One region of the Streptomyces sp. ATCC 21386 genome, then DNA from elsewhere that is predicted to be linked to it. Evidence: riboswitches for the same ligand, from Rfam matches in the RefSeq annotation. Region 1 holds a riboswitch; each other region holds the start of a gene.
The links. Region 1 has a riboswitch for cyclic di-AMP ahead of GWK25_RS37495 (transglycosylase family protein). Riboswitches for the same ligand answer to the same signal wherever they lie in the genome.
Positions count from the first base shown of each region.

Region 2: it holds a riboswitch for cyclic di-AMP, as region 1 does, so the genes downstream of both, GWK25_RS04655 (C40 family peptidase) here and GWK25_RS37495 (transglycosylase family protein) in region 1, are expected to answer to the same signal.
Region 3: it holds a riboswitch for cyclic di-AMP, as region 1 does, so the genes downstream of both, GWK25_RS40690 (M23 family metallopeptidase) here and GWK25_RS37495 (transglycosylase family protein) in region 1, are expected to answer to the same signal.

Region 1 is NZ_JAAVVL010000001.1:8,756,032-8,765,415, reverse strand. Features, by position in the region: gene GWK25_RS37525 (serine/threonine-protein kinase) at 1-1,110, shown strand, start outside; gene GWK25_RS37520 (SurA N-terminal domain-containing protein) at 1,248-1,919, shown strand; gene GWK25_RS37515 (nucleoside triphosphate pyrophosphohydrolase) at 1,976-2,992, shown strand; gene GWK25_RS37510 (hypothetical protein) at 2,994-3,485, shown strand; gene GWK25_RS37505 (cytochrome P450) at 3,569-4,879, shown strand; gene GWK25_RS37500 (transglycosylase family protein) at 5,085-6,128, shown strand; cyclic di-AMP (ydaO/yuaA leader) riboswitch at 6,311-6,510, shown strand; gene GWK25_RS37495 (transglycosylase family protein) at 6,515-7,192, shown strand; gene eno (phosphopyruvate hydratase) at 7,631-8,917, shown strand; gene GWK25_RS37485 (septum formation initiator family protein) at 9,029-9,384, shown strand, end outside.
Region 2 is NZ_JAAVVL010000001.1:1,055,305-1,064,688, reverse strand. Features, by position in the region: gene GWK25_RS04670 (triacylglycerol lipase) at 151-1,011, shown strand; gene GWK25_RS04665 (M23 family metallopeptidase) at 1,427-3,034, shown strand; gene pcrA (DNA helicase PcrA) at 3,137-5,653, opposite strand; cyclic di-AMP (ydaO/yuaA leader) riboswitch at 5,895-6,067, shown strand; gene GWK25_RS04655 (C40 family peptidase) at 6,076-7,269, shown strand; gene GWK25_RS04650 (hypothetical protein) at 7,309-7,662, opposite strand; gene GWK25_RS04645 (C40 family peptidase) at 8,146-9,225, shown strand.
Region 3 is NZ_JAAVVL010000001.1:9,478,048-9,487,431, reverse strand. Features, by position in the region: gene GWK25_RS40720 (class IV adenylate cyclase) at 1-564, shown strand, start outside; tRNA gene GWK25_RS40715 (tRNA-Met) at 606-679, opposite strand; gene GWK25_RS40710 (dihydrofolate reductase family protein) at 778-1,935, opposite strand; gene GWK25_RS40705 (MarR family winged helix-turn-helix transcriptional regulator) at 1,984-2,526, shown strand; gene ribA (GTP cyclohydrolase II) at 2,770-3,429, shown strand; gene GWK25_RS40695 (PP2C family protein-serine/threonine phosphatase) at 3,590-4,693, shown strand; cyclic di-AMP (ydaO/yuaA leader) riboswitch at 5,004-5,164, shown strand; gene GWK25_RS40690 (M23 family metallopeptidase) at 5,175-6,236, shown strand; gene GWK25_RS40685 (cysteine hydrolase family protein) at 6,426-6,992, shown strand; gene GWK25_RS40680 (PrsW family intramembrane metalloprotease) at 7,041-8,423, opposite strand; gene trmB (tRNA (guanosine(46)-N7)-methyltransferase TrmB) at 8,501-9,376, opposite strand.

The DNA.
Region 1 (9,384 bases):
CGGAACGTCATGGTCAAGCAGGACGGCACGGTCACCGTGCTCGACCTCGGCGTCGCCTCCGTCATGGACACCGACACCACCCGCCTCACCCACACCGGTTCGCCCATCGGCAGCCCCGCCTACATGGCCCCCGAACAGGCCATGGGCGGCGCCGTCGGCCCCTACACCGACCTGTACGCCCTCGGTGTGCTGATGCACGAACTGCTCAGCGGGAACGTCCCGTTCACCGGCTCGACCGCCCTCGGCGTCCTCCACCGCCACCTCTACGAGCCGCCGGTCCCGGTCCGCCGCATCCGCCCCGAGGTCCCCGAGAACCTGGAGGCCCTGGTCCTCCGGCTGCTCTCCAAGGATCCGCAGCACCGCCCGTCCTCCGCCCAGGAGACGTACGAGCAACTCCTCCCGCTGCTGCCCGCGCGCGGTATGCCCACCGGCTCCCCGCTCGACCCCACGCGCCCTTTCCTGCGCCCGCACGCCCCCTGGCCGGACCGCGCCCGCATCCCCGCGCCCCAGCCGTCCGCCGCGCCCGACCCCGCGCCCGCGGCCGACAAGCCCGACGTGGCCGGCGCCGTCGACGAGGTCAAGCGCCTCCTCGGCGAGGGCCGCATCACCCAGGCCGTCGACATCCTCGGCGCGATCCTCCCGGCCGCCGCCGCCCAGCACGGCGAGCACTCACCCGTCGTCCGCACCCTGCGCAAGCAGTACGCGGCCACCCTGATGGACGACGGCCAGTACCGCCGCGCCCTGCCCGAGCTGCGCCGGCTCGCCGACGAGCGCGCCGCCGAGGCCGGCCAGGCCGACACCCAGGCACTGCGCTTCCGCTACGACTCCGCCCAGTGCCTCGAACAGCTCGGCGAACCGGCCGCGGCCCTCGCCGAGTACCGCTCCCTGCTGCCGTACTACGAGAACCAGTACGTCGGCGGCGACCCCGATCTCGCCCTCGACGTCCGCCGCCGCATGGGCCACCTGCTCCTCGCCCTCGGCGACCGCGGCGCCGCCCACGAGACCCTGGGCCGGCTCCTGCTCGACGTGGAACGGCTGCGGGGACCGGGCCACCCGCTGGCGGGCGAGGTGCGGCGCACCCTGCAGTGGCTGGGGCAAGTGCGGGGCTGAGCCGGACGTGGCACGAGGCGGTGCCGGAAGTCGACGTGAATCGTTGGTCGAATGGCTGGCCGAGAGCAGGGCCACTGCCTACCATCGATCACCGCAAGACCTTGTGCACCGCCGCACAATCTCCTCGGGAGGCTCACTTGCACCGCCGCCGTCGCACCGCGCTCCTCCTCTCCGCAGCGATCGCCGCCGCGGCCCCGCTCCTCACCGCCTGCGGGAGCGACGCGCATCCCGGCGCGGCGGCCGTCGTCGGCGACGACCGGATCACCGTCGCGCAGCTGGAGAACCGGGTGAACGAGGTGCGCGCCGCCCAGCGCGCCGCGAGCAAGGACGACAGCCAGTACCAGCAGGCCGTCGCCCAGACCAGCGCCCTCACCCGCAACACCCTGAACGGCATGGTCCTGGAGAAGGTCCTCGACCAGGCGCTGAAGGACGCGGGCGTGACCGTCACCCGCAAGGAGGTCCAGCAGTACCGTTCCGGTCTGGAGACGGAGGCCGGCGGCGCCGAGGCACTCGAAGCGGCCTACCTGCAGCGCTACAGCGTCGCCCCCGAGCAGCTGGACGAGAGCCTCCGCAGCGATGTCGAGGTCCAGAAACTCGCCGCCGCCCTCGGCGCCGACCTGAACAGCCCGCAGGGCGGCGAGGTCTTCTGGAAGGCCCTCTCGGCGGCCTCCGAGAAACTCGACGTCGACCTCAACCCCCGCTACGGCAGCTGGGGCGTCGACAAGACCTCCGGCCGCGTCGGTCTCCTGGAGGCCAAGACCCCGTGGGTGAAGGAAGTCACCGGGGCGGGATCACAGCAGTCGGCGTAGCGCCGGGCGGAACCGGAGCTTCGGGGGCCGTCGGTGGCGTGGGCTACGTTCGTGGGGTGAACGCACACCGCCCCGACGGCGACCCCGCCCCCACGGCCCCCCAGACGTCGTCCTCCGACCCCGGCCGAGTCGTCCTGCTCACCACCAGCCACCGGGTGGCGCCCGGCCTGCTGTCCTGGCCCGCGTGGCAGGCGCTGCACGGGGCGGACCGTGTCCTCTGCGCGGACGAGGCGCACCCGCAGCTCCCCTATCTGCGCGAGGCCGGCGTCACGGTCGAGCGGGCGACCCCGACGGCCGAGGAACTGGTCGACGCCTGCGCCGGCGGCCGCACCGTGGTCGTGGTGGCCGCCGGCGAGGGCGAACCCCGCCTCACCGACGGTCTCGCCCGCCTCGCCGGCTCGGGCCGCCTCACCATGCCGTCCCTGGAACTGCTCCCCGCCTCCTACGACCTCCCCGGCGCGCGTCTCCTCGACCTCGTCCAGGTCATGGACCGCATCCGGGCCGAATGCCCCTGGTCCTCCCAGCAGACCCACAAGGGCCTCGCCAAGTACGGCATCGAGGAGGCGTACGAACTCGTCGAGGCCATCGAGGAGGGCGACCGCGAGGAACTCCGTGAGGAACTGGGCGACGTCCTCCTCCAGGTCGTCTTCCACGCCCGTATCGCCGAGGACGACCCCGACGCCCCCTTCTCCATCGACGACGTCGCCGCCGGCATCATCACCAAGCTGATCCACCGTCACCCCCATGTCTTCGGCGACGCCACGGCCACCACGCCGGAGGAGGTCAAGGCGCACTGGCTGCGCACGAAGGCGATAGAGAAACGCCGGGAGTCCGTGACCGACGGCGTCCCCCTGGGCCAGCCCGGCCTCGCCCTCGCCGCCAAGCTCGCCTTCCGCGTCCGCACCGCCGGCCTCGCCGTGCCGCCGCCCCAGGGCCACGACGTCGGCTACGAACTCCTCACCCTCGCCGCCCGCGCCGAGGCCGAGGGCGTCGACCCGGAGGCGGCCCTGCGGGCGGCGTCCCGCGCCTACCGCGACGCGATCCGAGCCGCGGAGGGCTTGGACGCGGGCTGACATGACCCGGAACGACGAGCCTCCGGACCTGCTGTGGCACGAGGTGAAGGAGTGCTTCGACCCCGGACTGATGGGCACCCTGCCGGACCTGTACGTCCCGGCCACCTCGGCGCGGCACTGGCAGGCACTGCTCGATCTCGCCGCGCGGAGCGGCTGGAAGCACGAGTACCTGGAAGGCAGCACCCCGCTGGCCGTGCCGAGTGCCGCCCACGCCCTCGCGCGACCGGTCGGCGCCGAATGCCCTCAGCTGAGGGTGTGGCCGACGGGGGGCATGCTCGCGATCTTCCGTTTCCTCTCGGACGAGGAGATCGACTTCGACATGGACCTGCGGGAGATCCAGGGCCAGGACCGGCTCGACGCGTTCTGTGGGTTTCTGCGTGACCTCGGCCGCCACCTCGGCAAGCCCGTCGTGATGTGCCCCGAGGGGGCGTACGACCACCCGGTGCTCGGCTACGACCCCGTGCTCGGCCGCGTCCGGGTGCTGGGTGACTGAGGCCCGTCGACCCCGGGGGTGCGCGGGACGACCAGACCCTGGCCGGGAGGGAGGTCGCCCGGGGCGCCCGCTACCGTCGACGGGTGACCGAGCAGCCCGCACCCACCCCCACCGGCACTCCCGCGGCATCCCCCGCGCCCGACCTGTTCACCTGGGAGTTCGCCACCGATCCCTACCCGGCGTACGCCTGGCTCCGGGAGCACGCGCCGGTCCACCGGACCCGGCTTCCCAGCGGTGTGGAGGCCTGGCTGGTCACCCGCTACGCCGACGCCAAGCAGGCCCTCGCCGACGCGCGCCTGTCGAAGAACCCCGCGCACCACGCCGAGCCCGCCCACGCCAAGGGGAAGACCGGCATCCCCGGTGAGCGCAAGGCCGAGCTGATGACCCATCTGCTCAACATCGATCCGCCGGACCACACGCGGCTCCGCCGCCTCGTCTCCAAGGCGTTCACACCCCGCCGCGTCGCCGAGTTCGCCCCGCGGGTCCAGGAGTTGACCGACCAGCTCATCGACCGCTTCGCGGAGACGGGCGAAGCAGACCTCATCCACGACTTCGCCTTCCCCCTGCCCATCCACGCCATCTGCGACCTGCTCGGCGTCCCCCGCGAGGACCAGGACGACTTCCGGGACTGGGCGGGCATGATGATCCGGCACGGCGGCGGCCCGAGGGGCGGTGTCGCGCGCTCGGTCAAGAAGATGCGCGGCTATCTCGCCGACCTCATCCACCGCAAGCGGGACGCCCTCACCGAGCACCCCGCCCCCGGCGAGGACCTCATCTCCGGCCTCATCCGCGCCTCCGACCACGGCGAGCACCTCACCGAGAACGAGGCCGCGGCGATGGCGTTCATCCTGCTCTTCGCCGGCTTCGAGACGACCGTCAACCTCATCGGCAACGGCACCTACGCCCTGCTCACCCACCCCGAGCAGCGCTCCCGGCTCCAGACCTCCCTCGCCGCGGGGGAGACCGCGCTGCTCGAGACCGGCGTCGAGGAACTCCTGCGCTACGACGGCCCCGTGGAACTCGCCACCTGGCGCTTCGCGACCCGCCCCCTCACCGTCGGCGGGCAGGACATCGCCCCGGGCGACCCCGTCCTCGTCGTCCTCGCGGCCGCCGACCGCGACCCGGCCCGCTTCGAGGACCCCGACACCCTCGACCTCTCCCGCCGTGACAACCAGCACCTCGGTTACGGCCACGGCATCCACTACTGTCTCGGCGCCCCCCTCGCCCGCCTCGAAGGCCAGACCGCGCTGGCGACGCTCCTCACCCGCCTCCCCGACCTTCGACTCGCGGTGGATTCAACCGATTTGAGATGGCGAGGGGGGCTCATCATGCGGGGATTGCGCACGCTTCCGGTGCAATTCACCCCGCAGGGGCGGTTCGTGGGCGGCGCGTGAACGGTACGTAGTAGTACCCGGGCAGCCCGTAGCACTACCGCATTCCATGGCGGAAAATGACGCTCACTCAACTCTGTGATCTTCACGTGATCTACGCTGCATTAACTTGTGACAACTGATCGACTGCGGCTACGTTCACACGTCAGTGCGAAGGGGCATCGCTTCCCTTCGCACCGGTCACTGCTGTCGTGTGAAAGGCAACCGCATGCTCTCCGGGAACGGTCGTCACCGTCGCCCCCGTCAGGCACCCGCCCTCCTCGTCGCGGCCGGAGTGACCGGCTCGGCCATCGCGATCCCCCTGCTCGGCGCCACCGGCGCGAGCGCGGCCAGCGGAACCACCTGGGACCAGGTGGCGGAGTGCGAGAGCGGTGGCTCCTGGAGCGCGGACACCGGGAACGGGCGCTACGGCGGCCTCCAGCTCACCCAGGCGAACTGGGAGAAGTACGGCGGCCTCGACTACGCGACCAGTGCCGACCAGGCCAGCCGTTCGCAGCAGATAGCCGTCGCCGAGAAGGTGCTCGCCGACCAGGGCGTCGGCGTCTGGGCCACGTGCGGTCTGCTGCACAACCTCGGTGGCGACTCCGGTTCGGCCGACGTGGACACGGGCGTCGCGGACGACTCGGCGAAGTCGGGCGATTCCGCCGAATCATCTGATTCATCCGGTTCGGTCGACTCCTCCGGTTCCGTGGATTCTTCCGACTCGGCGGATTCAGCAGATTCGGCAGATTCGGCAGATTCATCTGATTCGTCCACTTCGGCCGGGAAGGCCGACGGGTCCGGCTCGGCCGGCTCCGCCTCCGGCGACGCCGACGGCTCCGCCAAGGCCGAGGCCGGCACGGACGACTCCGCGACCTCCGAGGGTGCAAAGTCAGACAAGTCTGCACAGAGCGACAGCTCTTCGGTCGACGAGAGTGAGGCCGGCACCGGCCGCCACCGCGGCGCCAGCGCCGACGAGAGCGCCGCCGCCGACGCGGAGGCCGGCACGGACGGGGCCGAGGGTCCTCGCGCCGTCGACGCCACCCCCTCCGGCCGTCACGCCTCCCGTGGCGGCGACACGGCGCGGGAGGCCGCGGACGGCGCGTACACCGTCCGTGCGGGCGACAGCCTGACGCGGATCGCCAACTCGCTGGACCTGACCGGTGGGTGGCGCGAGCTGTACGCCGAGAACGAGACCACGGTCGGGACCGATCCGGACCTCATCCTGCCCGGTCAGACCCTCGAAGTCGGTGCCGAAACGGGCGAAAAGTAGCGAGAGTTCGGGTCACCTTTCGCCCATGAATGCCCGTTTTGATCTCTGTGGGAGATGAATCACAGACCCCCTGATCGTCTTTGAAATTCGGGCAATCACCTGTTTACGGTCGTGACCGCTCGCCACAGCGGGCCCCTGCGGTCGGTACGCCGAATCCTGCCAACGGCCGCAAGGAACAGTCGTCGCGTCAAGCGCCGTAGGCAGGAGCGGGGGACCCAAGGTAAGTGCCGGGTCCGGTGGTTGCGGCCCTTCGGGGGCGTACGTCCGGAACCGGCTCGGGGTGAAGCCGCGCCACGTGAGCCGAGAGGCGAGCGGGTGCGGCCGGGCAACTCAACCGGCCCGAACCCGACAGCTCACCTCGCAGGCGTCGGTGAGGGGATCTCTCCATGCTGTTTTCCAGCAAGGGCAAGCACCGTCGTCCGTCCAAGGCCGCTCGCGCCATCGCCGTCGCCGGTGTCACCGGCGCCGCCGCCGTCGCCGCCCCGCTGATGGCCGCCGGCAGCGCCTCCGCCGCCACCGCCTCCGAGTGGGACGCCGTCGCCCAGTGCGAGTCCGGCGGCAACTGGTCCATCAACACCGGCAACGGCTACTACGGCGGTCTGCAGTTCTCCGCCTCCACCTGGGCCGGCTACGGCGGCACGCAGTACGCCTCCACCGCCGACCAGGCGACCAAGGCCCAGCAGATCGCGATCGCCGAGAAGGTCCTCGCGGGCCAGGGCGAGGGTGCCTGGCCGGTCTGCGGCAAGGGCCTGTCCAGCGCCTCGTACGACGGCGCCGCCGCCTCCTCCTCCTCGAACTCCGGCTCCTCGCAGAAGAGCACCGAGAAGAGCAGCGAGGAGAGCCGCGCCTCCCGTTCCTCCGAGCGCGCCACCGTCGAGACCCCGACCGGCAAGAAGGTCGAGAAGGGCGACGGCGAGTACAAGGTCGTCAGCGGCGACACCCTCAGCACCATCGCCGAGAAGAAGAACGTCAAGGGTGGCTGGGAGAAGCTCTTCGAGCTGAACAAGGACATCATCGACGATGCCGACTTCATCTACCCGGGCCAGCAGCTCCACCTGAGCTGACCCCTGGCGTAGGCGACGGCCACCACACGCCTGCCGCCCCCACGGCCGCCCCCATGGCCGGGCAGGCGGGGCGGGTTCGGCTGGGCCGAGAAAATCGGGCCGCTTCCCAGCTGAACCACCGCCCGCTCACATCCGTGTCCTCCGTAGTGAAGACCCCGTGAGGCCGTCCCCCCGTCCCCACGGGCTCCCCGCCCCGGTGCGCATTCCCCCGTACGCACCGGGGCGGGGTTTTTTCATGCCCGTGCACCCCTCGGGCCCGCCCCATCGGACCCTTCCGGTTCACTTTCTCGCCCACCCCCCTTTGTTCCGGACTGGAACAATGGGTACCGTCTGTCTGTCCACGGGACGGTCGGTCGGCTGCCGACGCGCCCGGGGCGGTTAGGCTCTAGTCGCAAGGCCCGCGGGCCCCGCACTTCCGCGTCACATCCCATGAAGGAGATGCTCGTGCCGTCCATCGACGTCGTCGTAGCCCGGGAAATCCTCGACTCGCGAGGCAACCCCACCGTCGAGGTCGAGGTCGGCCTCGACGACGGCAGCACCGGTCGTGCCGCCGTCCCGTCCGGCGCCTCCACCGGTGCCTTCGAAGCCATCGAGCTGCGCGACGGTGACCCCAACCGCTACCTCGGCAAGGGTGTCGAGAAGGCCGTCCTCGCCGTGATCGAGCAGATCGGCCCGGAGCTCGTCGGCTACGACGCCACCGAGCAGCGCCTCATCGACCAGGCGATGTTCGACCTGGACGCCACCGACAACAAGGGCTCCCTCGGCGCCAACGCCATCCTCGGCGTCTCCCTCGCCGTCGCCCACGCCGCCTCCGAGGCCAGCGACCTGCCGCTCTTCCGCTACCTGGGCGGCCCGAACGCGCACCTGCTGCCCGTTCCGATGATGAACATCCTGAACGGCGGCTCGCACGCCGATTCCAACGTGGACATCCAGGAGTTCATGATCGCCCCCATCGGCGCGGAGTCCTTCTCCGAGGCCCTGCGCTGGGGCGCCGAGGTCTACCACACCCTCAAGAAGGTGCTGAAGACCAAGGGCCTGTCCACCGGTCTCGGCGACGAGGGCGGCTTCGCCCCGAACCTGGAGTCCAACCGCGCCGCCCTCGACCTCATCATCGAGGCCATCAAGGAGGCCGGTTACACCCCCGGCGAGCAGATCGCCCTGGCGCTCGACGTCGCCGCCTCCGAGTTCTACAAGGACGGCGTCTACACCTTCGAGGGCAAGGAGCGCTCCGCCGCCGAGATGACCGAGTACTACGCCGACCTCGTCGCGTCGTACCCGCTCGTCTCCATCGAGGACCCGCTGTTCGAGGACGACTGGGCCGGCTGGAAGACCATCACCGACAAGCTGGGCGACAAGGTCCAGATCGTCGGCGACGACCTCTTCGTCACCAACCCCGAGCGTCTCGCCCGCGGCATCGAGGAGGGCTCCGCCAACGCCCTGCTGGTCAAGGTCAACCAGATCGGTTCGCTGACCGAGACCCTGGACGCCGTCGAGCTGGCCCAGCGCAACGGCTTCAAGTGCATGATGTCCCACCGCTCCGGCGAGACCGAGGACGTCACCATCGCCGACCTCGCCGTCGCCGTGAACTGCGGCCAGATCAAGACCGGCGCCCCGGCCCGCTCGGACCGCGTCGCCAAGTACAACCAGCTGCTGCGCATCGAGGAGATCCTCGACGACGCCGCGGTCTACGCCGGCCGCAGCGCCTTCCCCCGTTTCAAGGGCTGACGGCAACAGTAGGAAGCGTCGTACGTACGTCCCCGTACCGGTCCCGTACCGTGTGCGGGGACGTACGTGCGTGCGCGCCGGAGAAGGCAGAAGCGGAAGGGGAAGCGGGACATGGCCGTGAAGGACCGGGACCGGGACCGTTTCTCCACCGCGACCCGGCTGAAGGTGCTCGGCGAGCAGACGGCCGCCCGGGTCTACCGCTCCCAGGCCAAGCGCCAGGTCCGCCGCTCCCGGCTGACCGGCCGGGCCGCGCTGCTCGCCCTCGTCCTCTGTTCGATGATCGTGGCGCTCGCCTATCCCATGAGGCAGTACGTCTCCCAGCGCGCCGAGATCGCCGACATGCAGCGGGAGCGGGAGGAGGCGCGCGAGCGGGTCGAGGAGTTGCGCGACCTCAAGGCGCGCTGGCAGGACGACGCGTACGCCGAGCAGCGCATCCGCGAGCGGCTGCACTATGTGATGCCGGGCGA
Region 2 (9,384 bases), 7.7 Mb from region 1:
GTCGCACACGCACCGCACGTCACGCATGCGCGCTCCACACGCACCGCGTCACGTCGCATCGCACCCGCCGTCCGCCGCCCGCACCACCGGTCTCTCCACTAGGCACACGGGGGACAGAGCCGTCCGCCCGTGTGCGACGGGAGGTCGGGCATGAAGGTCACCAGGGCGGTCGCGCCCCTTGTTCCGCTCTGTGAGCGCTTCCTGCCGACCCGGCTGGCCGGCCTGTCCGTGGCCCTTCTCAAGGCGACCGCCCTGGAGTTGGCGATCCTCGCGGGACATCTGCTGCTCTATCCGTCCGGGATGACGCAGGAGCGGCGGGCCGTGCCCACGCTCCCCCCGCCCGACGCGCCCCGGCTCCCCATGCAGGAAAAGCCCCCGGTCGTTCTGCTGCACGGCTTCATCGACAACCGCTCGGTCTTCGTCCTGCTGCGCCGCTCCCTCGCGGGGGCCGGCGCCCGGCACCTCGAGTCGCTCAACTACTCACCCCTCACCTGCGACATCCGCGCCGCCGCCGAGTTGTTCGGCCGGCGCATCGAGGAGATCTGCGAGCGCACGGGCCAGGAGCAGGTGGACGTCGTCGGCCACAGCCTGGGTGGACTGATAGCCCGGTACTACGTGCAGCGCCTCGGCGGTGATCACCGTGTCCGTACGCTCGTCACGCTGGGGACCCCGCACGGCGGCACCCGGGCGGTGCCGCTGGCGGACGCCCATCCGATCGTCCGGCAGATGCGGCCCGGTTCGGACGTGCTGGAGGAACTACGGGAGCCGGCACCGGGCTGCCGCACTCATTTCGTGGCGTTCTGGAGCGATTTCGACCATGTGATGGCACCGGTGGAGAGCGCCTGCGTCGATCATCCGGACCTGATGGCGCAGAACATCAGGGTCACCGGGATCGGCCATCTCGCCCTGCCCGTGCACCCCGCCGTCGCGAACGGCATCCGGGAGGCCCTCGACACCTCGCGGACGGGCGCCCGCGCCGCCGCCCGCCCCGGCGGCCTGACGGTGGCGTGAACCACGCCGACCACCGGACGAAAACGCGGCGACAGGGCCAGTGACGCTCGCCACAGGGCGACCAAACGCGGACGTAAGGCGGTAAACGCGGCGCACGCCCACGCGCCCCCACCACGCGCCCGACTCACGACACCCCTCCCGACGGCAACTACGCGCCCCACACCGAACCCGCGGCCACCCTGAGAAACGTCTCACCCCGGTTCTCGCGGGCGTCCCGCATGCCGCACACGACGGTCGACTATCGAACAACTTTCGAACGCCAGGCCAAAGTCGTGCCCATAGACCGCCGAAAGACGCTCGAATGCCCGTTTCCTGCGCGCGTGAAACCCGTTGAAGATTGTCGCGCCCGCATACCGCCGGGTACAGTCACCGCACTGCTCTGCCAGCCCCTGTCGTCGAGGCGAAAGAGAAGTTGGTGAACGATCGTCACCCGTCGGGGACCGCAACACCCCCGACTGCGGCTTCTGAAGCCGACCCGGCGCACTACGCGTCGTACGGCCACCAGGAAGCCGGCTACGGCGACTTCACCACGTACGCCGATTACCCCGCCACCGGTTTTGAAACCGGCTCCCACGCGAACGCGACGGGCACCTTCGCGGTCGACCCCCTCTTCGGCGACATGCCGGGCAACGACAGCGGCACCGGCTCCTACGACGCCACCCAGTGGTCGACCGGCAGCCACCAGACGCTGAACTACGACCCGTACGCCGCGCAGCACCAGGCCGCGTACGACACGGGCAGTTACGACACGACGTCCTGGTCGTCCGGTTACGAACACCTCTCCCAGGTGCCGACGCAGCCGACGGGCCCCGACACGAGCGGCCAGTGGGACGCGAGCGGCTGGCTGCAGACCGAACAGTCCGACGACGCGGACCAGTTGGGGCAGAGCGGCCAGACCCAGCAGTGGATCGGCACCCAGCACTTCGACACGGGCGCCTTCGACGCCACCCAGTGGAACAGCGACGGCACACCCGTCGGCGACGAGCACGGTGGCGGCGCGGCCGAGTCCTACGAACACTCCGACGGCGCCCCCGAGTCGTACGAAGCGCACGAACACCCGCAGACCGTCGTGGTGGACCTGTCGGCCGAGGCCACGGACTTCCACCAGCAGGCGACCGCCACCTTCGAGCAGATCGCCCCGTACGACCAGGACGAACACCCCTCGGCGGACGGCGAGTTCGAGACCGACGGCGCGGACCGCGCGGCACTCCTCGACGGCGAGGAAGAGGTCACCACGGCGGCCACCAGAAGCGCGGGCCCCGGACGCGCGGCCACCCGCGCGGCCTCACGGTCGCGCCGGAAGCCTCCGGCCAAACGTTCCGCCCTGCTGACCGTGGCCGTTCCGTCGGCCTGTGTCATGGGGGTCGCGGGGATCGCGGCGGCCTCGGTCGGCGCCACGTCGGACGACACGGAGACGACGGCGTCGGTCAAGTCGGACGCCACCGCGGTGAAACCGTCCACCGCCAACAACCAGCTCGACACCCAGCTGGAGAGCCTTTCCGCCGAGGCCGACGACTTCGCCGACCGGGCCAGCCGGACGCAGGAGCGCATCGACCTCAAGGCCCAGCAGGAGCTGGAGCAGAAGAAGGCCGCCGCGGAGGCGGCCCGCAAGGAGCGCCTGCGGCCGAAGTTCGCGCTCCCTGTCGCCGAGCGCGGCCTCAGCGCGTACTACGGACAGTCCGGCGTCAACTGGATGTCCCTGCACACCGGCATAGACTTCCCCGTCTCGTACGGCACCCCGGTGATGGCCGCGACCGACGGTACCGTGCGCACCCAGTGGAACAGCGCCTACGGCAACATGGTCATCGTGACAGCCAAGGACGGCACCGAGACCTGGTACTGCCACCTCTCCACCTACAAGGTCGCCTCCGGTACGACCGTCAAGGCCGGCGACACCATCGCCTACTCGGGCAACTCGGGCAACTCGACCGGCCCGCACCTGCACTTCGAGGTCCACCCGGCGGGCGGCTCCGCCATCGACCCGCTGCCGTGGCTGCGCAGCCACGGGCTGGACCCGACGTAAGAGTCAGCCGTCACGCGCATGGCGCGCACCGACACGAAAACACCGGGCCCCTGCTGAGCAGGGGCCCGGTGTTTCGTTGCGCACGGCGCCGGGGCGCGTCCGCTACAGCTTCTCCACCGGCGCGTACCGCAGCAGCAGCCGCTTCGGCTTGGTGTCACCGAAGTCGATCGTCGCCTCCGCGTTCGCTCCCGAGCCCCCGACGCCGACGACCGTGCCGAGACCGAACTGGTCGTGCGTGACACGGTCGCCCACGGCGAGGGAGACCACCGGCTTCTCGTCGCCGCGGCGGGTCGCGAAGCCGGACGCGCCGCGGGCCGAGGAACGCGAGCGGGAGGACGACAGCGACGCCGCGATGCCGGCGGCCGGACCCGAGGACACCGGCGCGGAGGCGCCCGTGCGCTTCCACTCCAGATGGGTGGCCGGGATCTCCTCCAGGAACCGGGACGGCGGGTTGTACGAGGGCTGTCCCCAGGCGCTGCGCAACGTCGACCGGGTGAGGTAGAGCCGTTCACGTGCGCGGGTGATGCCGACGTACGCGAGGCGGCGCTCCTCCTCCAGTTCCTTGGTCTGGCCGAGGGCGCGCATGTGCGGGAAGACGCCGTCCTCCATGCCGGTGAGGAAGACCACCGGGAACTCCAGGCCCTTGGCGGTGTGGAGGGTCATGAGCGTGATGACGCCCGAGCCGTCCTCCTCCTCGTCGGGGATCTGGTCGGAGTCGGCGACCAGCGCCACCCGCTCCAGGAAGTCGGCGAGCCCGGCGGAGGTCGTACCCGCCGCACCGCCCTCGGTCTCGCCCTCCGCGGCACCGGCCTCCTGCTCGAACTCCAGGGCGACCGCGGCGAGTTCCTGGAGGTTCTCGATACGGGTCTCGTCCTGCTGGTCGGTGGAGGCCTGCAACTCGGCCAGGTAGCCCGTGCGTTCGAGGACGGCTTCCAGGACGGTCGCCGGTCCGGCGCCGGACTCCACGACGGTCCGCAGGTCCTCCATCAACGTGTTGAACCGCTTGACCGCGTTGGTCGACCGGGCCGCCATGCCGTACGCCTCGTCCACGCGCTTCAGGGCCTGCGGGAAGCTGATCTTCTCGCGCTGGGAGAGGGCGTCGATCATCGCCTCGGCACGGTCGCCGATGCCGCGTTTTGGCACGTTGAGGATGCGGCGCAAGGGGACGGAGTCCTCGGGGTTGGCGAGGACACGCAGATACGCGAGGACGTCCCGGACCTCCTTGCGCTCGTAGAAGCGGACGCCGCCGACGACCTTGTAGGGCAGGCCGACGCGGATGAACACCTCTTCGAAGACACGGGACTGGGCGTTCGTCCGGTAGAAGACGGCGACGTCGCCGGCCTTCGCGTGGCCCGCGTCCGTCAGTCGGTCTATCTCGTCGGCGACGAACTGGGCCTCGTCGTGCTCGGTGTCGGCGACGTAGCCGGTGATCTGCGCACCGGCGCCCGCGTTGGTCCACAGGTTCTTCGGGCGGCGGGACTCGTTGCGCTCGATGACCGCGTTGGCCGCGGAGAGGATCGTCTGTGTGGAGCGGTAGTTCTGCTCCAGCAGGATCGTCGTCGCGTCCGGGTAGTCCTCCTCGAACTGGAGGATGTTGCGGATGGTCGCGCCGCGGAAGGCGTAGATCGACTGGTCCGCGTCACCCACGACGCAGAGCTCCGCGGGCGGCACGTCCCACTCGGCCGGCGGCACGTCCACCGGGTGCTCGGAGGTGCCGACCAGCTCTCTGACCAGGGCGTACTGGGCGTGGTTGGTGTCCTGGTACTCATCGACGAGGACATGACGGAAGCGACGGCGGTAGTGCTCGGCGACGTCCGGGAAGGCGCGCAGCAGATTGACCGTCGTCATGATCAGGTCGTCGAAGTCGAGCGCGTTCGCCTCGCGGAGGCGGGACTGGTAGAGCGCGTAGGCCTGGGCGAGGGTCTTCTCGAAGCCGTCGGCGGCCTGGGCGGCGAAGTCCTCCTCGTCGATCAGCTCGTTCTTCAGGTTCGAGATCTTGGCGCTGAAGGACTTCGGCGGGAAGCGCTTCGGGTCGAGGTCCAGATCACGGCAGACGAGTGCCATCAGCCGCTTGCTGTCGGCGGCGTCGTAGATCGAGAAGGAGGACGTGAAGCCGAGCTTCTTCGACTCGCGCCGCAGGATCCTGACGCACGCGCTGTGGAAGGTCATGACCCACATCGCGTTCGCGCGCGGGCCGACGAGCTGCTCGACGCGCTCCTTCATCTCACCGGCGGCCTTGTTGGTGAAGGTGATCGCGAGGATCTGGCCCGGGTGGACATGCCGCTCACCGAGCAGATGGGCGATGCGGTGGGTGAGCACCCGGGTCTTGCCGGAACCCGCGCCGGCGACGATGAGCAGAGGGGACCCGGCGTGCACCACGGCCGCGCGCTGGTTCTCGTTGAGCCCGTCCAGGAGAGCCGCCGCGTCGAGCGCCGGGCGGGGGGCACCGCCCCGGTAGTACTCGTCCCGGTCCGGTGGCACGTCGAACTTCCCGCCGAACAGATCGTCCGGAAGCGGCTCCGGTACGTGATCGTCCTCGGGCGGCGGCGGGGGCTCCTCCGCATGGCCGCGAGGGGCCTGGAGGTCCGCCAGGAAGCTGTCGTCAAAGAGGCTGCTCATCGCTCTCCGAGTCTAGGCGCCCCCACTGACAGCGAGGGGCCGCCCCGGGAAGTCCGCACCCACCACTCACCGCGCTCACCTCACGACGGTGAGCGATCGAGCGTACCGCCTGTCGCGCGCCCGAGGCTAAGGTCACGAAAACGTATCGGGCATATCGAACATCAACCTTCACACGGGACCCACGAGTTGGCTAGCTTCTTCTCTTGGGCCGTACGACACAACCGGCGAACGTCGCCGGGCCGCACGGCCTCCGCCGAGTCCGGTACGCCTCCCGCGGCGCCGGAGCCGGGGACCCACCGACCTCTGGGGTGAATCGACCCGACCGCCGCTCGCGGCAAGGGTCGTAGGGCAAACCTTCCGAAGCTTGCGCCCGAACCCGACAGCTAACTCGGTAGGCGGACTACGGAAGGAGACGCCGCACCATGGCGCCGCACCGCAAGCCGCGTCCGACCGGCCGGACGCGCGCGGGCATACGCACCCCCGCTCTCGCCACGGCCGCCCTCACCTCCGTGGCCCTGCTCTCCCAGACGGCCACGGCCGCGCCCTCCGACGACGACAGGCCGAGCCTGGAGGAAGTCGAGAAGAAGGTCGACGACCTCTACCGCCAGGCCGGGTCGGCGACCGAGAACTACAACGCGGCCAAGGAGAGGACGACCAAGCAGAAGAAGAAGGTCGACACCCTCCTCGACGACGTCGCCAAGCGCACGGAGAAGCTGAACGAGGCGCGGGAGGAACTGGGATCGTTCGCCGCGGCCCAGTACCGCAACGGCGCGTCCGCCCCGGACCAGGCCTCGCTGCTCCTCGCGGACAACCCGCAGGACTACTTCGACCAGAACCAGCTGATGGACCGGCTGACGGACCGCCAGAAGCAGGCCGTCGACGCGTACGTCACCGAGCAGGCCGACGCGGCGGAGCAGCGCCGGACGGCGAGCGACAGCCTCGAGAAGCTCACCGAGTCGCAGAACGCCCTCAAGACCAGCAAGGCCAAGGTCCAGGCGAAACTCGCCGAGGCCCGCGAACTGCTCTCCACCCTGACCGCCGAGGAGAAGGCCCGGCTCGCCGCGATCGAACAGCGCGAGCGGGAGGAGGCCGACCGCAAGGCGGAGGAACTCGCGCGCCGGCAGGCGGCACAGCAGGCGAGCCAGGAGGCCCCGAGCACCCAGGGGGCCCAGGAGGCCCAGGGCGGGACCGCCGCCGGCACGGAGACGTCCCCCGTCACCAGCGGGACCACCGCCCCCGTCGAGGACTCCACCTACGCCGCGAAGGCGACCAAGGTCCTGGCCTTCGCCCGCGCGCAGATCGGCAAGCCGTACGTGTGGGGCGCCACCGGCCCCGGCTCCTACGACTGCTCCGGCCTCACCCAGGCCGCCTGGAAGGCCGCCGGCGTCGACCTCCCGCGCACCACCTACGACCAGGTCGAGGCGGGCACCACCGTCCCCCTCGCCGACGCCAGGCCGGGCGACCTCGTCTTCTTCTACGACAACATCGGCCACGTCGGCATCTACATCGGCAACGGCATGATGATCCACGCTCCCAAGCCGGGTACGTACGTCCGCGAGGAGTCGGTCTTCTACGACGGCGAGTCCTCGATCCACAGCGTGGTGCGGCCCGCGTGACCGGGGCTCGCCCCCGGATGCCTCACCGCGTGGCTCGCCTCAGGTCCAGAGCACCGCGATGAAGACGTTGGCGGTGGTCAGCGCGCCCACCAGGGCGAAGAGCGGCTTCTCCACCCGCTCCTCGTCGCGCTTCACGTAGACCAGGCCGAGGATCACGATCAGCAGCGCGAGCTTGACGCCGATCTTGATGTTGTCGACGGGCTGGTCGTCGGCCTGGTTGAGGCCGACGAGGAGGGCGCCGGTGACGAGCATCGTGAGGGCGCCGTGCAGCATGGCGGGGACGAAGCGGGCGGCGCCCTGGCTCATCGCCTTCGTCTGGGTGAGGAAGCCACCCAGGAGGGAGGCGATGCCGATGATATGGAGGGCGACGAGGATGTGGATGAGTACGTCCATGCGCGGAGCCTAATGAGGTGCCCGAGACCCCTCGGGCACCGGGGCGGCCGGACCGGAACCCTCGACCGGCCCTCTCGACCGGCACCCTCGGACGCCCTTGCATATATGCGCTCCATAGCACCGAGACGCCCCCGCCCGGTCCGAAATCGCCGCATCGGTCATCGCACAGCGTGAAGTCGGCGGCGCCGAGCCCCGATCCCGGTCACATACGGTCACCTCACAGTCGGTGCGCGCCACTTCCGTACAACGCGTTACCGAGCCGTCACAGTCAGGTTTAGCGTCCTCCCTCAGGTGACCGGCTCCCCACCGCCGCCCGGGCCAGGGGCGGCAGTCGGCCACCACCGCCGAGAAAGGTCCGGCGGCGTCCCGCTCCCCCTGTGCGGGCCGCCGCCGGACGCGTAACCGCTACCCCCAGGCGGTCCGTACGGACAGACGATGTTCGTACTGCGGACGGCGGTCGTACGGAGAGGACGTGGACTCCACGTGGCAGCGCACCGCAAGCCCAGACAGCGCTCGCTCGGCGGCCATACGGCTCGTACCGCCGCGACGATCGCCCTCGCGGGCGCGGCGACCGCGACCGGCTTCGACGGCACCGGGCACGCCGACCCCCAGCTCACCCCGGAGCAGGTCAGGGCGAAGGTGGCCAAGCTGTACCAAGAGGCCGAGGTCGCCACCGAGAAGTACAACGGCGCGAAGGAGAAGGCCGACAAGGCTCAGGAGAACCTCGAGGAGCTGCGCGACCAGGCCGCCCGCCGCACCGAACGGCTCAACTCGGCCCGGGACGAGCTCGGTTCGCTGGCGGCGGCGCAGTACCGGGACGGCGGCATCTCGCCCACCTGGCAGCTCGCCCTCTCCGCCGATCCCGACCAGTACCTGGACGGCGCCGCCCTCGCCGAGCGCGTCGGCAGCCGGCACTCGGCGGACGTGGCGAGCGTACGGAAGCAACTGCTGGACATCGAACGCCTGCGCGGCGCCGCCCGCGTCGAACTGGGCACGCTCAAGACCCGGCAGACCGAACTGAAACGCCACAAGAAAACCGTCACCTCCAAGCTGACCGACGCCCGTCAGCTGCTCGGCCGACTCACCACCGAGGACCGCGCACGCTTCGACACCCGCAGCGGCGCCACGGGGCATGCCTCACGTTCCTCCACCACGGCCCAGCGCGGCCTCACCGGCCCGGTCTCCCCCGCATCCGCCACGGCCGAAGCCCCCAACTCCCGCGCCGCCGCGGCCATCTCCTACGCCTACTCCAAGATCGGCAGCCCGTACGTCTGGGGCGCCACCGGACCCAACGCCTTCGACTGCTCCGGCCTCACCCTGGCCGCCTACCGCGCCGCCGGTGTCTCCCTCCCCCGCACCACCTACTCCCAGATCAACGCCGGCCCCCGCGTCGCCCGCTCCGACCTCCGCCCCGGAGACCTCGTCTTCTTCTACTCCGGCATCAGCCACGTGGGCATCTACATCGGCAACGGCCAGATGATCCACGCCCCCAACCCCTCGGCCCCGGTACGCGTGGCGCCCCTGGACGAGATGCCGTACGCGGGGGCGACACGGGTGGCCTGAGCGGGGCCCTGAGCCGAGGGCCCTGAGCCGGGGGTCCGAGCCGCGTGCCTGAGCGGCGGGTGGGAAGCGGCTGGAGGGCCCCGCCGGGAGACACGGCGGGCGCGGCCGGACCCACCCCGGCCGCCCCCCATCGTCGCCACCAGCGGTCGCGCGACGGTA
Region 3 (9,384 bases), 720 kb from region 1:
GAGACCTATCAGGACACGTACTACGACCTGCCGGACGGCACTCTGGCCGCGCGGGACGAGGAGCTGCGGCTGCGGTACCTCGCCGATCACGGCACGGGGGACCGGCGAACCCTGCTCACCTTCAAGGCGGCGGCCGTGGACGACGCGTCCGGTTCCAAGCCGGAGTACGAGACGAGGGTCGGCGACTCGCAGAACGCGCACGCCATCCTGGAGCACCTCGGGTACATACCGGCGATCGTGTTCGAGAAGCGCTGCCGCAGCCACGCGTTCGAGGCGTACGGCCGGCCGATGCTGGCGACCCTCGTCCGGGTCCCCGAACTGGACGGCACCTTCCTGGAGATCGAGACCCTGGTGGAGGAGGCCGAGGTCGGTGCTGCCCTCGACGACCTTCGCGCGGTGTTGGAGGAGCTGGGCGTCTCCCCCGAGGACCTCACGCGCGAGCTCTACACGGAGGCGGTGGCGGCGGCCCGCTGTACCTCCACGGCCGCCCGCCGTACCTCCGGGCCCGAGACCAGAAGCAGGACTGGGACGGGGACCGGGACCGGGACGGGGACAAACACCTGAGGCCCGGAATCCTTGTCGGATTCTGGGCCTCAGGCCTTCAGTAGCGGGGACAGGATTTGAACCTGCGACCTCTGGGTTATGAGCCCAGCGAGCTACCGAGCTGCTCCACCCCGCGTCGTTGAGACCAGTGTACGCCATCCGGCGGACCCCGAGCACACGGGTTAAATCACCAGGCCATGCAGGCCATGCAGGCCGTACCGTCCCGGCTTCGCCTCAGCCCAGCAGATGCCCGTTCGGTGCCTTCGCCCGCTCCTCGTACTCCGGCACCACGACCACCTCGGCCCCCTCCGCCGACAGCACCGCGTTGCCCGCGGCCGCGTCCTCGACGAACGTGTCCGGCTCGCGCCAGGCCGTGACGACGCGGCGGACGCCCGCGTCGAGGATCAGCCGGGCGCAGGGCGCGGGCCGGGAGGCGCGGCGGGCGCACGGTTCGAGGCTGCTGTAGACCGTGGCCGTGGCGAGGCGCGGGTCCGCGGGGTCGAGCTTGGCGAGGGCGGCCTCCTCGGCGTGGACCACGGGGTCGTCACCCTCGCGGGAGTGGCCGCGGGCCAGTTCCGTACCGTCGGCCGCGACCACGACCGCCCCCACGCTGAACGCGGTCCGCGAGGGCGGGCAGGCGGCGGCCAGGGTGCAGGCGAGGTCGAGCCAGTGCCGGTCGGCGGGGGAGACGGCCGGGCCGGTGCCGGGGACGGTGGGGGCGTAGCGGATGAGGACGATGTCGCCGACGGGCCGAGTCTCCAGCAGCCGCAGCCGGCTCGTCGGCCCTCCGGGGTAGGCGCCCGTCCCGAACAGCCGGGGCGCGTCCGCCTCGCCCACGAAGAGCGGTGCGACGGCCAGCTGCACCTCGTCCGCGAGCCCCTGCTGCAGGAGCTGGGTGTGGACCCGGCCGCCGCCCTCCACCATGAGGCGGCGCACACCGCGTACGTCTCCGAGGTGGTCGAGGACGGCCGTCCACTCCAGCTCGGGGCCGAGGGAGACCACGGCCACGCCGTTCGGCCCCGTCGGCAGGCCCAGTCCGTGCAGCCGTGCCGCGCCCTTGTCGGTCGTGTACACGATCTTTTCGCCGCCGGTGTGCCAGAACTGGGCCGCCGGATCGAGTTCGCCGGAGGCGCTGACCGTGACCTTCAACGGGTACTCGGGGAGCCCCGCGGCGATCCGGGCCGCGCGTCGCTCGGGGGAGTTGACCAGCAGCCGGGGGTTGTCGGTACGCAGGGTGCCGGCCCCGATCAGGATGGCGTCGCTGGCCGCGCGCACCTCGTCGACCCGGTCGAAGTCGGCCGGGCCGGAGAGCAGCAGCCGCTCGGGTCCGGTGTCGTCCAGGAAGCCGTCGAGGGAGACGGCGGCGGACAACAGGACGTAGGGCTGGGGCATGAACGCGCTCCCTTGGTTCAAGTTTTAAACAATAACTACACTGTACGTATGACGACCCGCTGGCTCACCCCCGACGAACAGCGTGCCTGGCGCGCCTACGTCGCCGCGAGTTCCCTCCTGGAGGACGCGCTCGATCGGCAGCTCCAGCAGGAGGCCGGCCTGCCGCACCTCTACTACTCGGTACTGGCCGGCCTCTCCGAAGCGCCGGAGCGCCGGATGCGGATGACCGAGCTCGCCGAGCGGCTGAAGATCACGCGCAGCCGGCTGACGTACGTCGTGACCAGGCTGGAGAAGGACGGCGTGGTGCGGCGCGAGGACTGCCAGTGGGACAGGCGCGGCAGTGTCGCCGTCCTCACCGACGAGGGCATGAGCCTGCTGGAGCGCGCTGCGCCGGGCCATGTCGAGACGGTGCGGCGTGCCGTCTTCGACCATCTCAGCCCCGAGCAGATCGGCCAGTTCGAGGAGATCTGCGCGACCATCGCGACGGCGATCCAGGGCGGGGATCCCCGGACGGCCCCCGCCTCGGACGACCTTCCGTGGCGCCGCCGCGCCTGCTCGTCGGGCCAGCAGGACGAGGGCAATCGCGTGTGACGGCCGAGGGGGTTGCGCGTGACGGCGAGCAAGGGTCACGCGTGCCTGACGGGCGAACAGGGTCACGCGTGTGACAGGCGAGCAAGGGGCTTGCGTGACGGGCGGCCAAGGGCTCGCGTGACGGGAATGTGACGTATCCCCAATCCTGTTGCTTTAAATTTGAAGCACGGGTTAGAGTCGCTGCGAGCGCTGTGCTTCAAAACTGAAGCACAGCGACGCCCGCACCAGGACCGGAGAACCCGCATGCCCGACTTTCCCGCTGCCACCCCGCGTGCCCGCGTCCGGGTACCGCTGCGCTTCCACGACGGCTACGGCGTCGACGCCGAACTGGTCACCTTCCACGACCTCGTCGACGGCCGGGAGCACCTGGCGATCGTCCTTGGCGACCCCGCCCCCGGCACGGCCCCGCTGGTCCGGCTGCACTCCGAGTGCCTGACCGGCGACGTGTTCGGCTCGGCCCGCTGCGACTGCGGTCCGCAGCTGCGCGAGGCGGTGGAGCGGATCGCCGACCGCGGCGGCGTCCTCCTCTACCTCCGCCAGGAGGGCCGGGGCATCGGCCTGTACAACAAGCTCGACGCGTACGCCCTCCAGGACCAGGGCCTCGACACCTACGAGGCGAACGCGGCGCTCGGGCTGCCGGAGGACGCCCGCGACTACACGGCGGCGGCCCAGATGCTGGGTGCCCTCGGCATCGACGAGCTGGACCTGCTCTCCAACAACCCCGACAAGGCGCAGCAGTTGCGCGACCTCGGCGTGGCCGTGCGCGACCGTGTGCCCACGGGCGTCTTCACCACCGCCCACAACGTCCGCTACCTGCGCGCCAAGGTCCTCCAGACCCAGCACACGCTCCCCCTGCACGAGCTGACGGGCGCGACAGGACTGACCGGCCTCTCGGCGGGCTGAGCCCCGCCCGCCCGCCGCCCCCTTCCCGCCCGCCGCCCCCTTCCCGCCCTCCGCGCCCCTCCCCCCGTCTCCCCGCTAGCCCACTCGGCCCCGCCGACTCGCCGTGTCGGCCGCCCCCCGAAACCCTGTAGCCGTGGGGCAGCGAGAGGACGCGGAGGGCATGCGGGAGCCGGGTGGGCGGCGGTTCTCGTACGCCCGCACGCTCGCCCGTGCGCTTCCCGTGCTGCTGATCGCCGTCGGCCTCTTCTACGACCACTTCACGCCGCGCGAGTTCACCGCGGTCCCCTTCTTCACCGCCGCGCCCCTGGTGGCGGCCCCGCTCTTCTCGCTGTTCGGCACGGTGGTTATCGGCGCCGCGTCGGGGGTCGGGATCACCGGCGTACGCCTCTACTACGACGACGCGGGCCATGAAGACGCGATCACCGAGATCACCACGGTGGCCACCGTCGCCGTACTGGCCGTACTGATCAACCGCCTCGTCCGCCGCAGCGACGCCCGGCTCGCCACCGCCCGGGAGATCGCCGAGGCGGCGCAGCGGGCCGTGCTCCCGGTGCCGCAGGAGCGGATCGGCGGGCTGGAGATCGCCGCGCGGTACGAGGCCGCGCAGGCCGGGGCGTCGATCGGCGGCGATCTGTACGCGGTGCAGGACTCACCCCACGGCGTACGGCTCATCGTCGGCGACGTACGCGGCAAGGGACTGGGAGCGGTGTCGGCGGTGGCGGTGCTGATCGGGGCGTTCCGGGAGGCGGCCGAGCAGGAGGCGACGCTCGAAGCGGTGGCCCAACGGCTGGAACGGGCGCTGGCCCGGGAGGGGACGCGGCGGGAGGCCGCACGGAGGGACGTGGCGGTGGAGCGCGAGGGGTTCGTGACGGCCGTGCTCGCGGAGTTCCCGCACGGCGCGGTCCGCGCCCGGATCGTCAACCGGGGCCACCCCTCGCCCCTGCTGCTGCACGCCGACGGCACGCTGTGCATCCTGGACACCCCGCAGCCCGCGCTGCCGCTCGGCATGGACGACCTGGGCACCTGGCCGGACCGCGCGGAGGAGACCGGGTTCCCGCCCGGCGCCACGCTGCTCTTCTACACCGACGGTCTGTCCGAGGCGCGCGACGCGCACGGTGTCTTCTACGACCCGGCCGCGCGCCTTTCTGGCCGGGTGTTCACCGCCCCGGGCGCCCTGCTGACGACGCTCGCGGAGGAGGTGCGCCGGCACACGGGCGACCGCACCACGGACGACATGGCCCTCTTGGCGGTCCGCCGCCCGTGAGCTGTGGCGGTCCGCCGCCCGTGAGCTGTGGCCGCCCGAAGTCCGTGAGGTGTGATCGTCCGACGTTCGTGAGGTGGAGATGTCACCGAGCGTGTCCGGCCCGCCGTTCTCCGTATAAGAACTGACGTCACGTCAGGGCAACTGTTACTCGCAAGTCAAGGTCAACTCGCCCGTTTTCGGCCCCTCATGACCCGTAAAGTCCAGCGCGGAGAACGGAACGATCATGCAGAACAGCTTGGAATGGAGTGCTCGCGTCTATTAACGTTCGATAACGCAGCGCGGTCGTCCCAGCCGTCACAAGAGACGGCTCCGTGCTCACGCGCCGAATCCCGCAAGGGAACCGGGGAACCACCACCCTGGGGTGAATCGCACGGAAACCGCCGTGGCAGTAGGCACGACGGTTTACGCGCGTAGGAGACCTTCCTGCTCCGAACCCGTCAGCTAACCCGGTAGGCGAGAAGGAAGGAAGGAGTACGCCCACGTGGCGTCGAACCGGTCCGCGACCGAAGCCCCGTTCGTGCCGGCCCAACGTGAAGGCGAGAGCCAGACGTTCGGCTACGGCAGCTACAACAGCGACAACGAGGGCCCCTGGCAGGAGTGGAACCCCAGCGAGGATTCCCTTCGCCCCGTTCGCGGTCGGCACCGCGTGGCCAAGAAGACCGGCGTACTCGCCCGTAACGGACTCGCCCGTAGCTCCACGGTTCTCGGCGTCGGTGTCATAGCCGCCGTCAGCGGTGCCGGGATGGCGAGCGCGCAGTCCGGCAAGGCCCCCGTCTCCATATCGATGCCCGACATGCCGAACGTCGGCTCGGTCTTCGAGGACGAGGCCGACGAGCCGGAGCCCGAGGGCTCCACCTCCCCCCTCAGCAGCGCGGGTCTGATCGCCGCCGACACCGAGCAGGGCACCGCGGACGCCGGAGAGGCGCTGCGCGCCCGCATCATGGCGCAGGCCGAGTCCCAGCAGGACGCCTTCGACAAGGCTGCCGCCGAGGCCGCGCAGACCGCCGCCGCGGAGAAGGCCGCCGAGCAGGCCGCCAAGGAGAAGAAGGAAGCCGAGGCCAAGGAGGCCGCCGCCAAGAAGAAGGCGGAGGAGGAGGCCGCGGCGAAGAAGGAAGCCGAGCGTCTCGCCGCACTGGCCAAGCAGTTCGCCCTTCCCACCTCCTCGTACACGCTCACCTCCACCTTCGGTCAGGCCGGCCCGTACTGGTCCTCCGGCTACCACACCGGCCTCGACTTCGCGGCCCCCACCGGCACCCTCATCAAGGCCGTCCACAGCGGCACCATCACGCAGGCCGGCTACGAGGGCTCCTACGGCTACAAGACCGTTCTCACCCTCGATGACGGCACCGAGATCTGGTACGCCCACCAGTCCTCCATCGGCGTGAGCGTCGGCCAGAAGGTCGCCACCGGCGACGTCATCGGCCGCGTCGGCGCCACCGGCAACGTCACGGGCGCCCACCTCCACATGGAGGTTCACCCCGGCGGCTCCAGCAGCGGCATCGACCCGGCGGCCTGGCTCCGCAGCAAGGGCCTCAACCCGTAACCGCCGGCCTCACCCCGAAGCAACGACGCCGCGTACGCCCATGGGCCTACGCGGCGTTCGTCTTGTCCCCTGTGACGCCCCCGACCTCCCTGGATCTCCCTGGACCTCCCCGGACCTCCCTGGACCTCCCCGGGTCCCCTCGGCTCCCCTCGGCTCCCCGAGAACTCCCCCGCAGAAGGGTCGGCAGACATGGCGAAGAGCGCACTTCTCGTGATGGACGTCCAACGCGACGTCGTGGCCATCGCGGACGACGGGTCCGGCTATCTGCCGCGCCTGCGCAGGGCGATCGACGGAGCACGGGCCGCCGAGATCCCCGTGATCTACGTCGTGATGGGGTTACGGCCGGGCGCTCCGGAGATCAGCCCGCGCAACAAGGTGATGGCGAACGTGGTGCGGGCCGGCCTGTTCACCGAGGGCGAGCCCGGCACCGAGATTCATGACGAGGTCGTGCCCCGCCAGGGCGAGGTCGTGGTCACCAAGAGACGGGGAAGCGCGTTCTCGGGCAGCGACCTCGACCTGGTGCTCAGGGCGCGCGACATCGACAGCCTCGTCCTCACCGGCATCGCCACCAGCGCCGTGGTGCTGTCCACCCTGTGGCGCGCCATCGACCTGGACTTCGGCGTCACCGTCCTATCGGACGGCTGCCTCGACACCGATCCCGTGGTCCACACGATGCTCACCGAGAAACTGTTCCCGCAGTGGGCCGAAGTCCTGACGATCGAGGACTGGCTCACAGCCATCGCGTCGCGCCGGTAGTCATCACCGCCCTGGACTACCCGGTGAAGGCCGGCAAGGTCCGCGCGGCTAGAACCGGTAGGGGTTGTACGCGGGGTACGCCGCCGTCCCGTAGACCCCATACGCCGCTCCGTGCCCCCCGCACGCCCCGTACGCCCCGCACTCATGGCTGTACTCGTACCCGAGCCCGTGCCCGTAGCCGTATCCGTATCCGTAGCCGTACCCGTGCTTCGCCCCCACCTCCCGCCCCGCATACCCCATGGCCGGCCGAGCCAACTCCCGCCTGCGCCACAGCTCGAACAACAACTCCCGCTCCCGCAGCGAGAAGTCGCCCCCGGCCCGCCCCCGCAACCCCCGATACCGATGGAAGGCCAGCTTCGTCGCGAACACCTCGTACTCCGCGACCGACCGAGCCCCCGCCTTCCCGAAGTGGTGCGCCGCATACTCCCGCGCCACCCGGCGCCCCCGCATCGACCCCAGCACATACGGCTCGACCGGCGTCAGCCACCCCGCGGCCGCATACGCCGGCAACGCCTCCCGCACGGTCCGCAACTCTCGCTGCCGAGCCCAGATCACCCACCACGTCAGCAGCCCGAACGCCGGCACCATGAACCCGGCGTACACGGCGAAGAACCCGTACTCCCCGAACGTCGCCGACCCGTTCCAGACCGCGTGCATCCCCATGGCGAGCAGCAGCCCGCCCGCCGGTACGAGCACCCGCCGCGCCCGCTGCCACTCCGCGGAGAACGCCGCCACCCCGAACCCGATCCCCGTCAGCACGGTGAACAGGGGATGCGCGAACGGCGACATGATCACCCGCACGAAGAACGTGGCCGCGGTGACCGACGCGAGACCGCTCCCCCCGCTGAGCTGGTCCGTCCCGAACGCGGTCCCCAGGTACAGGATGTTCTCGGTGAAGGCGAACCCCGTCGCGGTGAAGCCCGCGATCACCACCCCGTCCACGACCCCGGTGAAGTCCCGTCTCCTGAACAGGAACACGAGTAAGACGGCGGCTGCCTTGGCGGTCTCCTCGACCACGGGAGCTATGACGGTGGCGCCCAGGGTGTCGGCGTGCGAGGGATCGGCCGTGGCCGTCGCTATCCACCGCGTCGCGAAGCTGTTCGCCACGATGGCTATCAGCGCCGCCGCGCACGCCCCCCAGGCGAACGCGAACACCAGGTTCCGCCAGGGCCCGGGCTCCACCCGGTCCAGCCACCGGAACGCCGCCATCAGCAGAGGTACGGGCAGCACCGCGAGCCCCAGCCCGACGAGGAACCCCTCCGTGCCGGTCTGTTCCCGGACGAGCGCGAGGATGACGAGCCCGGAGACCGCGAGCAGTGCTATCAGCGCCCCGTATCTGACGCTCTTCCGCTGCCACCAGCGAGTGGGCCTGAACGCATACCCACCGGTGGAGCCGCTGGGGTGCGTCGGGTAGGGGGAACTGGTGGCCATTGCATTGACCCTAACGAGGGACGGGCGCCGCCCGCGACGGCGCGTGGTACGCCCCGCCGGGCGGTGAAGGCAAGTCGTCAGGCGCCTGTGGGGGGCAGTTCGGACTGCTGCTTCTGCTCCTGGTCCTGCTTCCGCTTCGGATTCCGCTCCTGCTCACGCTGCTGTACGCGGCGGAAGAGCAGATCGTTCACCACATGACCCTTGTCCAGTCCCTGCCCCTCGAAACGGGTCAGCGGCCGGAAGCCGGGACGTGGCGCGAACCCGCCGTCGGCCCGGGTGTTCTCGAAATCGGGGTGCGCGGTGAGCACTTCCAGCATCTGCTCGGCGTACGGTTCCCAGTCCGTCGCGCAGTGCACGATCGCCCCCGGCCTGAGCCGGGACGCGACGAGGGTGAGGAATTCCGGTTGGATGATGCGTCGCTTGTGGTGCCGCTTCTTGGGCCAGGGGTCGGGGAAGTAGACCCGCAGCCCGTCCAGCGAGTCGGGCGGGAGCATCTCGCGCAGCAGGATGATCGCGTCGCCGTTGGCGACCCGGACGTTGGACAGACCGCCCTGGTCGGCGAGGTTCAGCAGGTTGCCCTGGCCCGGTGTGTGCACGTCCACGGCGAGGACATTGGTCTCGGGGTCGGCGGCGGCCATTTGCGCGGTCGCCTCGCCCATGCCGAAGCCGATCTCCAGGACGACGGGCCGGTCGTTCCCGAACAGCTCGACGAGGTCCAGGGACCGCCCGTCGATGTCGAGCCCCCACTTGGGCCACAGCCGCTGAAGGGCGTCCGCCTGCCCGGCGGTGACCCGGCTCCGTCGCGGCTGGAAACTCCGGATCCGCCGCTCGAAGTGCGACCCGGCGGGATCCGCCTTGGGCCCGTCGGGGAAACGCGGCTCCCCCTTGGCACGGGTGTGCCGAAGGGAGGCACCGGTGGTGCGAGGCTCGGGAGAATCGACGAAGTCAGACACAGTGCCCC